3 regions of the Rhodococcus sp. NPDC127593 genome follow, and region 1 is predicted to be linked to each of the others. Evidence: riboswitches for the same ligand, from Rfam matches in the RefSeq annotation. Region 1 holds a riboswitch; each other region holds the start of a gene.

Evidence for each region. Region 1 has a riboswitch for S-adenosylmethionine ahead of ACFVJ3_RS09245 (putative leader peptide). Riboswitches for the same ligand answer to the same signal wherever they lie in the genome.
Region 2: it holds a riboswitch for S-adenosylmethionine, as region 1 does, so the genes downstream of both, ACFVJ3_RS10760 (bifunctional o-acetylhomoserine/o-acetylserine sulfhydrylase) here and ACFVJ3_RS09245 (putative leader peptide) in region 1, are expected to answer to the same signal.
Region 3: it holds a riboswitch for S-adenosylmethionine, as region 1 does, so the genes downstream of both, ACFVJ3_RS19485 (aminotransferase class V-fold PLP-dependent enzyme) here and ACFVJ3_RS09245 (putative leader peptide) in region 1, are expected to answer to the same signal.

What each region holds. Positions count from the first base shown of each region.
Region 1 is NZ_JBHXWI010000008.1:42,141-44,398, reverse strand. It holds gene ACFVJ3_RS09250 (amino acid ABC transporter permease) at 1-805, opposite strand, end outside; gene ACFVJ3_RS09245 (putative leader peptide) at 951-1,025, opposite strand; SAM riboswitch class I at 1,033-1,129, opposite strand; gene ACFVJ3_RS09240 (sulfite exporter TauE/SafE family protein) at 1,342-2,109, shown strand; gene ACFVJ3_RS09235 (HAD-IIA family hydrolase) at 2,186-2,258, shown strand, end outside.
Region 2 is NZ_JBHXWI010000009.1:166,026-168,283, reverse strand. It holds gene ACFVJ3_RS10765 (NADP-dependent isocitrate dehydrogenase) at 1-461, opposite strand, end outside; SAM riboswitch class IV at 736-856, shown strand; gene ACFVJ3_RS10760 (bifunctional o-acetylhomoserine/o-acetylserine sulfhydrylase) at 974-2,257, shown strand; gene ACFVJ3_RS10755 (homoserine O-acetyltransferase) at 2,254-2,258, shown strand, end outside.
Region 3 is NZ_JBHXWI010000019.1:133,754-136,011, reverse strand. It holds gene ACFVJ3_RS19495 (purine-cytosine permease family protein) at 1-393, opposite strand, end outside; partial or broken gene ACFVJ3_RS19490 (mammalian cell entry protein) at 540-734, shown strand; SAM riboswitch class IV at 814-928, shown strand; gene ACFVJ3_RS19485 (aminotransferase class V-fold PLP-dependent enzyme) at 980-2,258, shown strand, end outside.

The DNA of each region.
Region 1 (2,258 bases):
TCGCGACCATGAGCAGTGGCACGACGCGGCCGTTGCGGCCGAAGATCACCTGAACCTGGTAGAACAGTTCGGCGATCGCCATCGTCGACACGATCGAGGTGCCCTTGAACAGGCTGATCACCTCGTTCGCGGCGTTCGGCAGGATGCCGCGCATCGCCTGGGGCAGAACGATCTTGAAGAACTGGCGGCGGCGCGGGATGCCCAGCGACTGCGCCGCCTCGATCTGCCCGTGGTCCACCGAGATGATGCCGGAGCGGATGATCTCGGCGGAGTACGCGGCCTGGTGCAGGGCCAGACCGATGACGGCGGCGGTGAAGCCGCTGATGACGCCGTTTACCTCGAACGTGAGGAAGCCCGGACCGAACGGAATGCCCAGCGACAGAGTCTGATACAGGTACGTGATGTTGAACCAGAACAGGAGCTGCACGATCAGCGGAATCGACCGGAACGCCCAGATGTACACCCAGGCGATCACCTGCAGCACCGGGTTGTGCGACAAGCGGCTGACCGCGAGCACCACACCGAGTGCGAATCCCAGGATCGTCCCCCACAATGTCAACTTCACCGTCATCCACAGGGCCTGCAGCACGGAGCCGGCGGTGAAGTACTTGGCGAACGTCGCCCAGTCCCATCCCGGGTTGGTCGCGAGGCCGTGGACGAACTGGGCGAGCAGTACCAGCACTGCGGCGCTGACGACCCACCGCCACGGATGCCACCTCCGCGCCACTTCCAGCGCAGCGTCCCCGTCGCCGGAGGCTCCTGAATCGAGGGGCGCGGCCGAACGCGCCCGTACGGGGGCGCTCACGCTCGCTCACCACTTAGGACAGACATCACTGAGGCGGCCTTTCACCTGGAATCGGGACTGGAGGAGGGCGCGTCTTCCGCGGGGTGCGGGCGCGCATCAGTCGCTCACCGGGCGAAATGCCCGGCGAGCGTGCTGTGAGACCTCGTCAACAGTGGCAGGAGGTGGTCCGGCACAGGTCGATGTGCCGTCTGCGCCACGCAGGGCGCGCGAGGTAGTTCATGTGCTGCCTTCCATCGATCCCGGCGGTAGCACCCGCACCCGAAGAATTCGGAAGGGTTGCTGCGACGTCAACGAGCCAGGTCTCTCGGTCGCTCTGGATGGTTGAAGCGAACACTAGCTGCATTCCCGAACCCCGTCAACACGAGGTATTTCCCTGCAACACAGGGGAAATGGCGCCGAGCGGATTCAAGAATCACGGCGCGCAGAAGTGCTGACAGGTGGCGATCCATGCGGTTGAATAGAGCGCGCAGCTCTGCATCTCCGCGGTCGTGCGACCCGGCTGCCGGGCCTTCCGAGGCCCTTGTAACGTCGCCTCGGTGACACCACTCGAAGTCATCGCGATCCTGGTAGCCGGTGTAGGCGCGGGCGCGATCAACGCCATCGTCGGCAGCGGCACGCTCATCACTTTCCCCACCCTGGTGGCTTTCGGGTTCCCTCCGGTGACCGCCACGATGTCGAACGCGATCGGCCTGGTCGCCGGTGGCGTATCCGGCACGTGGGGGTACCGGCGGGAACTGGCCGGACAGGGACCGCGGCTCCGGTGGCAGATCCCGGCGTCACTGTGCGGTGCGCTTCTCGGCTCGTGGCTACTGCTGCACCTGCCCGAAACTGTGTTCGAACTCGTCGTCCCGGTGCTGCTCATCCTCGCCCTGATCCTGGTGGTGCTGCAGCCGAAGATCCAGGCCTGGGCGAAGCAGCGCGGCAGCCACGAGGCGGGCCTGAGTCCGGCGCGCCTCACCCTGCTGACCGTCGGGACGTTCGCCGTGGGCGTGTACGGCGGATACTTCACCGCCGCGCAGGGCATTCTGCTGATGGGTGTGATGGGCGCGATCCTGCCGGAGAGCCTTCAACGGATGAACGGCGCGAAGAACCTGCTCTCGCTCATCGTCAACATCGTCGCCGCGACCGCCTACACGCTCGTGGCCTTCGACCGAATCAGCTGGGCGGCGGCCGGCCTCATCGCGGTGGGCTCGCTGTTCGGGGGCGTCCTCGGCGCCCGCTACGGCCGCCGTCTGTCGCCCACCGCGTTGCGGGGAACCATCGTCGTCGTCGGCCTCATCGGTCTGTTCCGGCTGCTCGCATAGTCGCGCATGCACCCTTCCGCTCCCTCATACTGAGTCGGTGAGCAACGATGTAGAGCACCCGGGCTGGACCTATCTCATGGACATGGACGGCGTTCTCGTCCACGAAGAACATCTGGTCCCCGGGGCCGATCTGTTCCTGGCGGAACTCC
Region 2 (2,258 bases), on a different contig from region 1:
ATCATCACCTTGCCGGGGCCGGGGACCTTGAAGTCGGTGGCGCGGTACTGGTCACCGAAGGCGTGACGGCCGATGATGATCGGCTTGGTCCAGCCCGGAACCAGTCGCGGAACGTTGGAGATGATGATCGGCGCGCGGAAGATCGTCCCACCGAGGATGTTGCGGATGGTGCCGTTGGGCGACCGCCACATCTTCTTGAGGCCGAACTCCTCGACGCGTGCCTCGTCCGGGGTGATGGTCGCGCACTTGACGCCGACGCCGTGCTTCTTGATGGCGTTGGCCGCGTCGATGGTCACCTGGTCGTCGGTCTCGTCCCGGTACTCGATGCCGAGGTCGTAGTACTCGAGATTCACATCCAGGTAAGGATGGATCAGTTTGTCTTTGATGAACTGCCAGATGATGCGTGTCATCTCGTCGCCGTCGAGTTCGACGACGGTGCCCTCAACCTTGATTTTGGACATGGGTGCTTCGCGTCCTCCTAGGAAGTTTCCCTGGTTACACGGTTGCGGGCGCACTTTGTGAGTGGGTCCGCGAACGGTTCGCTTATCAAACGTAGACGGTCAAGGCGGCCGCTGGGAGACCGCACCTAAACAAGACAAGCGTACTGCTATGCGCCACGCTCGCAACACGTGGGGCACGCACCCCCACCCCTACCCGCGGGTAACTTTTCCCTGCTAGTGGCCCTGATCGGTGCCGTTTCCGGTCGTTCCACCCCAGCCGCTAAGATTCACTGCAGGTCATGAGTGCCAGCAACGAGCCCCGGCTAGCTGGCCGGCAACCCTCCACCGCGGTGGGGTGCCCCGGGTGATGACCTGGTTCCCTGATTCATACAACAGTCGGGTGACAAGCGCGGGTCCGACATCGGAGGTTCATGATGTGTTGTTGTTGTCGTAGATAGACCCCAGACAAGCCCTGCGCGCGAACGCACCAGCACTCCGTCCGCGCCTCGTCAGACCACTGGAGTAGACAGCACATGACCGAGAACTGGTCGTTCGAGACCAAGCAGATCCACGCCGGGCAGACGTCCGACGCGACCACCAAGGCGCGGGCGCTGCCGATCTACCAGACCACCTCGTACACGTTCGACAGCACCGATCACGCTGCCGCGCTGTTCGGTCTGGCCGAGCCGGGCAACATTTACACCCGCATCATGAACCCCACACAGGACGCGGTCGAGCAGCGCATCGCCGCCCTCGAAGGCGGTGTCGCCGCCCTGCTGCTGTCCTCCGGACAGGCCGCCGAGACGATCGCGATCCTGAACCTCGCCCAGGCAGGCGACCACATCGTCTCCAGCCCGCGGCTGTACGGCGGCACCTACAACCTCTTCCACTACACGCTGCCCAAGCTCGGCATCGAGGTCTCGTTCGTCGAAGACCCCGACGACCTCGAGCAGTGGAAGGACGCGGTCCGGGACAACACGAAGGCGTTCTACGGCGAGACCATCTCCAATCCCCGCAACGACGTCCTCGACCTGCCCGGCATCTCCGGGATCGCGCATCAGCACGGACTCCCGCTGATCGTCGACAACACGGTGGCCACCCCCTACCTGATCCGCCCCCTCGAGCACGGCGCGGACATCGTGGTGCACTCGGCCACCAAGTACCTCGGCGGCCACGGCACGGCGATCGCCGGTGTCATCGTCGACGGCGGCACATTCGACTGGACCCAGGGCCGCCACCCGGGCTTCACCACCCCCGACCCGAGCTACCACGGCGTCGTCTTCTCCGAACTCGGACCGCCCGCGTTCGCCCTCAAGGCGCGCGTACAGCTGCTGCGCGACCTCGGGTCGGCGATCTCCCCGTTCAACGCGTTCCTCATCTCGCAGGGCATCGAGACCCTCAGCCTGCGGATGGAACGCCACGTGTCGAACGCGACCGCCGTCGCCGAGTACCTCGAGGCGCGGCCGGAGATCGTGTCCGTCGGATACGCCGGGCTCGCGTCCTCGCCCTGGCACGACCGTGCGAAGCAGATCGCACCGAGGGGGGCGGGCGCCATCGTGACGTTCGAACTCGCCGGCGGCATCGAAGCGGGCAAGAAGTTCGTCAACGCGCTCACCCTGCACAGTCACGTCGCGAACATCGGCGACGTCCGCTCGCTGGTGATCCACCCCGCATCCACCACACACGCCCAGCTGACCCCCGAGGAGCAGGCCGCCAGCGGCGTCACCCCCGGACTGGTCCGCCTGGCTGTCGGCATCGAAGGGATCGACGACATCATCGCCGATATCGAGACCGGACTTACGGCGGCGGCATCTTGAC
Region 3 (2,258 bases), on a different contig from region 1:
CGCGAGGGCGAAGAGCAGCGTGAGACCGGATCCGATCATCCGTCCGCTCACTCCGAAATGCGCACCACTCGACACGGTGTTGTTCGTGCCGGTGCGCGGACCCAGGAGTGACAGGGGAGCGATGAGGAGCGTGCCGAGGCCGATGCCGACCGCGCTGGCCGCGACCGCGCTGCCGAACCCGAGCCCGAACGTGATGGGGAGCCAGCCGAACACGATCACCGAGAACGCCAGGTTGCCGCCGAAGAACACGGCGAGCATGTTGAGCGGTCGCGAATCGCGCTCCGATTCGGGGATGTACTCCACGCCGATCGTTTCGACGTGTCCGAAGCGGTCCTCCGGCGGGGAGGGGGCGGTGTCGTCGAGGGGCGTCGCCGGGTCGAGATTCGTGGACACTGCGGACCTCACATTCTGGGGGCGGAGGTGACCGTCATCACGTCCTGTTGGGTACCGAAGATATTCCAAACTGAAAATTCAGTCAAGACCTGCGAGCGACGTGCACCACCGATGGCGGTGCGAAGTTTGCGCTACGACGACCGGGCTTCCCGCAGAACACCGCCGCGTCCTGTGCGGCTCCGCAGGGCAGTCTCGGCGTCCGCAGCGCGAACCGGATCGTGTTCGGCGACCCCGCCGCCGTGCGGCCGTGGGACTGCACACCCAAGAAGGACCCGAACAGGTTGGCCCTCAACCCGATTGCACATCAGCTCGCCCCGCTCCGCGCGGCGACCCCCAACTGACGCGAGTTCACGGGCGCGGATCCCGGACTCCCGGGTTTCGGGTTGACAACTGCGCGTCGATCCTGCAATCTTCGAAACAGGTCACGAGTACCAGCGTCAAGCCCCGGCTAGCTGGTCGGCAACCCTCCACCGCGGCGGGGTGCTCCGGGTGACGACCAGGCTGAGGTCCATACCGGATCCGGCAAGCGCGGACTCCGAGAGGGCACCGACCCTGCGACGAGTCCCTGACTACTAGGGATGTCGTGATGACTGCTGTATTGACCGCTGACGTGTGTGTTGCCCCCCTGGCTCAAGTTTCGGGCTCCGACCTGCGGGTTCCGCTCGTTCAGGGCGGTGACTGCACCTACGTCAACTTCGACTACGCCGCCAGTGCGCCGGCGTTGGCGCAGGTGACCGACCGAATCGGGGCACTGCTTCCGACGTACTCCAGCGTGCACCGCGGCGCCGGCTACGCGTCGCGGGTGTCGACCGAGTGCTACGAGAAGGCCCGCGACTCGGTCGCCCGGTTCGTCGGAGCCGGCGAGGACCAGGTGGTGGTCTTCACCCGGAACACGACCGACTCGTTGAATCTGCTCGCCGGCTGTGTCCCCGGCAGCACCGTGGTCCTCGACATCGAGCACCACGCGAACCTGCTGCCGTGGAAGAACTCTCGTGTCGTGAGGGCGGCGGACACGCTGGACGAGACCGTCCGCCTGCTCGTCGCCGAACTGTGCTCCAAGCCCACCGCCCTGCTCGCGGTGACGGGAGCGTCCAACGTGACCGGCGAGGTGCTGCCGATCGCCGCCCTCGCCGAGGTGGCGCATCGTTGCGGCGCACGGATTCTCGTCGACGCCGCTCAGCTCGCACCGCACCGACGCATCGACATCGAGGAGTGGGGTGTCGACTACCTCGCCTTCTCCGGGCACAAGCTGTATGCCCCCTTCGGCTCCGGCGTGCTGGTGGGCCGCCGGGACTGGCTCGACGCCGCCGAGCCCTACCTCGCAGGCGGCGGAGCGGTCCGGAACGTGACCGTCGAATCCACCCAGTGGGCGCCCGCCCCCGCCCGGCACGAGGCGGGGTCGCCCAACGTGCTCGGCGCGGCGGCGCTCGCCGCCGCGTGCGATGCGCTGTCCGAGCTGGACTTCGGCACGGTGGCCGAACACGAGGCGGCGCTCACCGGCCGGCTCCTCGACGGCCTCGGCTCCGTCGACGGCCTGGAGTTCCTGCGGCTGTGGTCGGACGCGCCCGACACCGTGGGGATCGTGACGTTCACGATCGACGGGTTCGAGCCGGGAGAGATCGCCGCCTACCTGTCCGCCGAGCACGGAATCGGAGTTCGCGACGGGCGTTTCTGCGCCCATCCGCTGCTGGGACGCCTCGGCCGGCCCGACGGCGCCGTGCGCGTGAGTGTGGGTCTCGGAAGCTGCTCCGAGGACGTGGATCGGCTGGTCGACGCGGTGCGCACCCTGGTGGCGGGGCGCCGGAACTGGACCTACGCCAAGGAGAGCGGCCAGTGGAATCCGGTGCCGGAGACTCGTTTTTCGC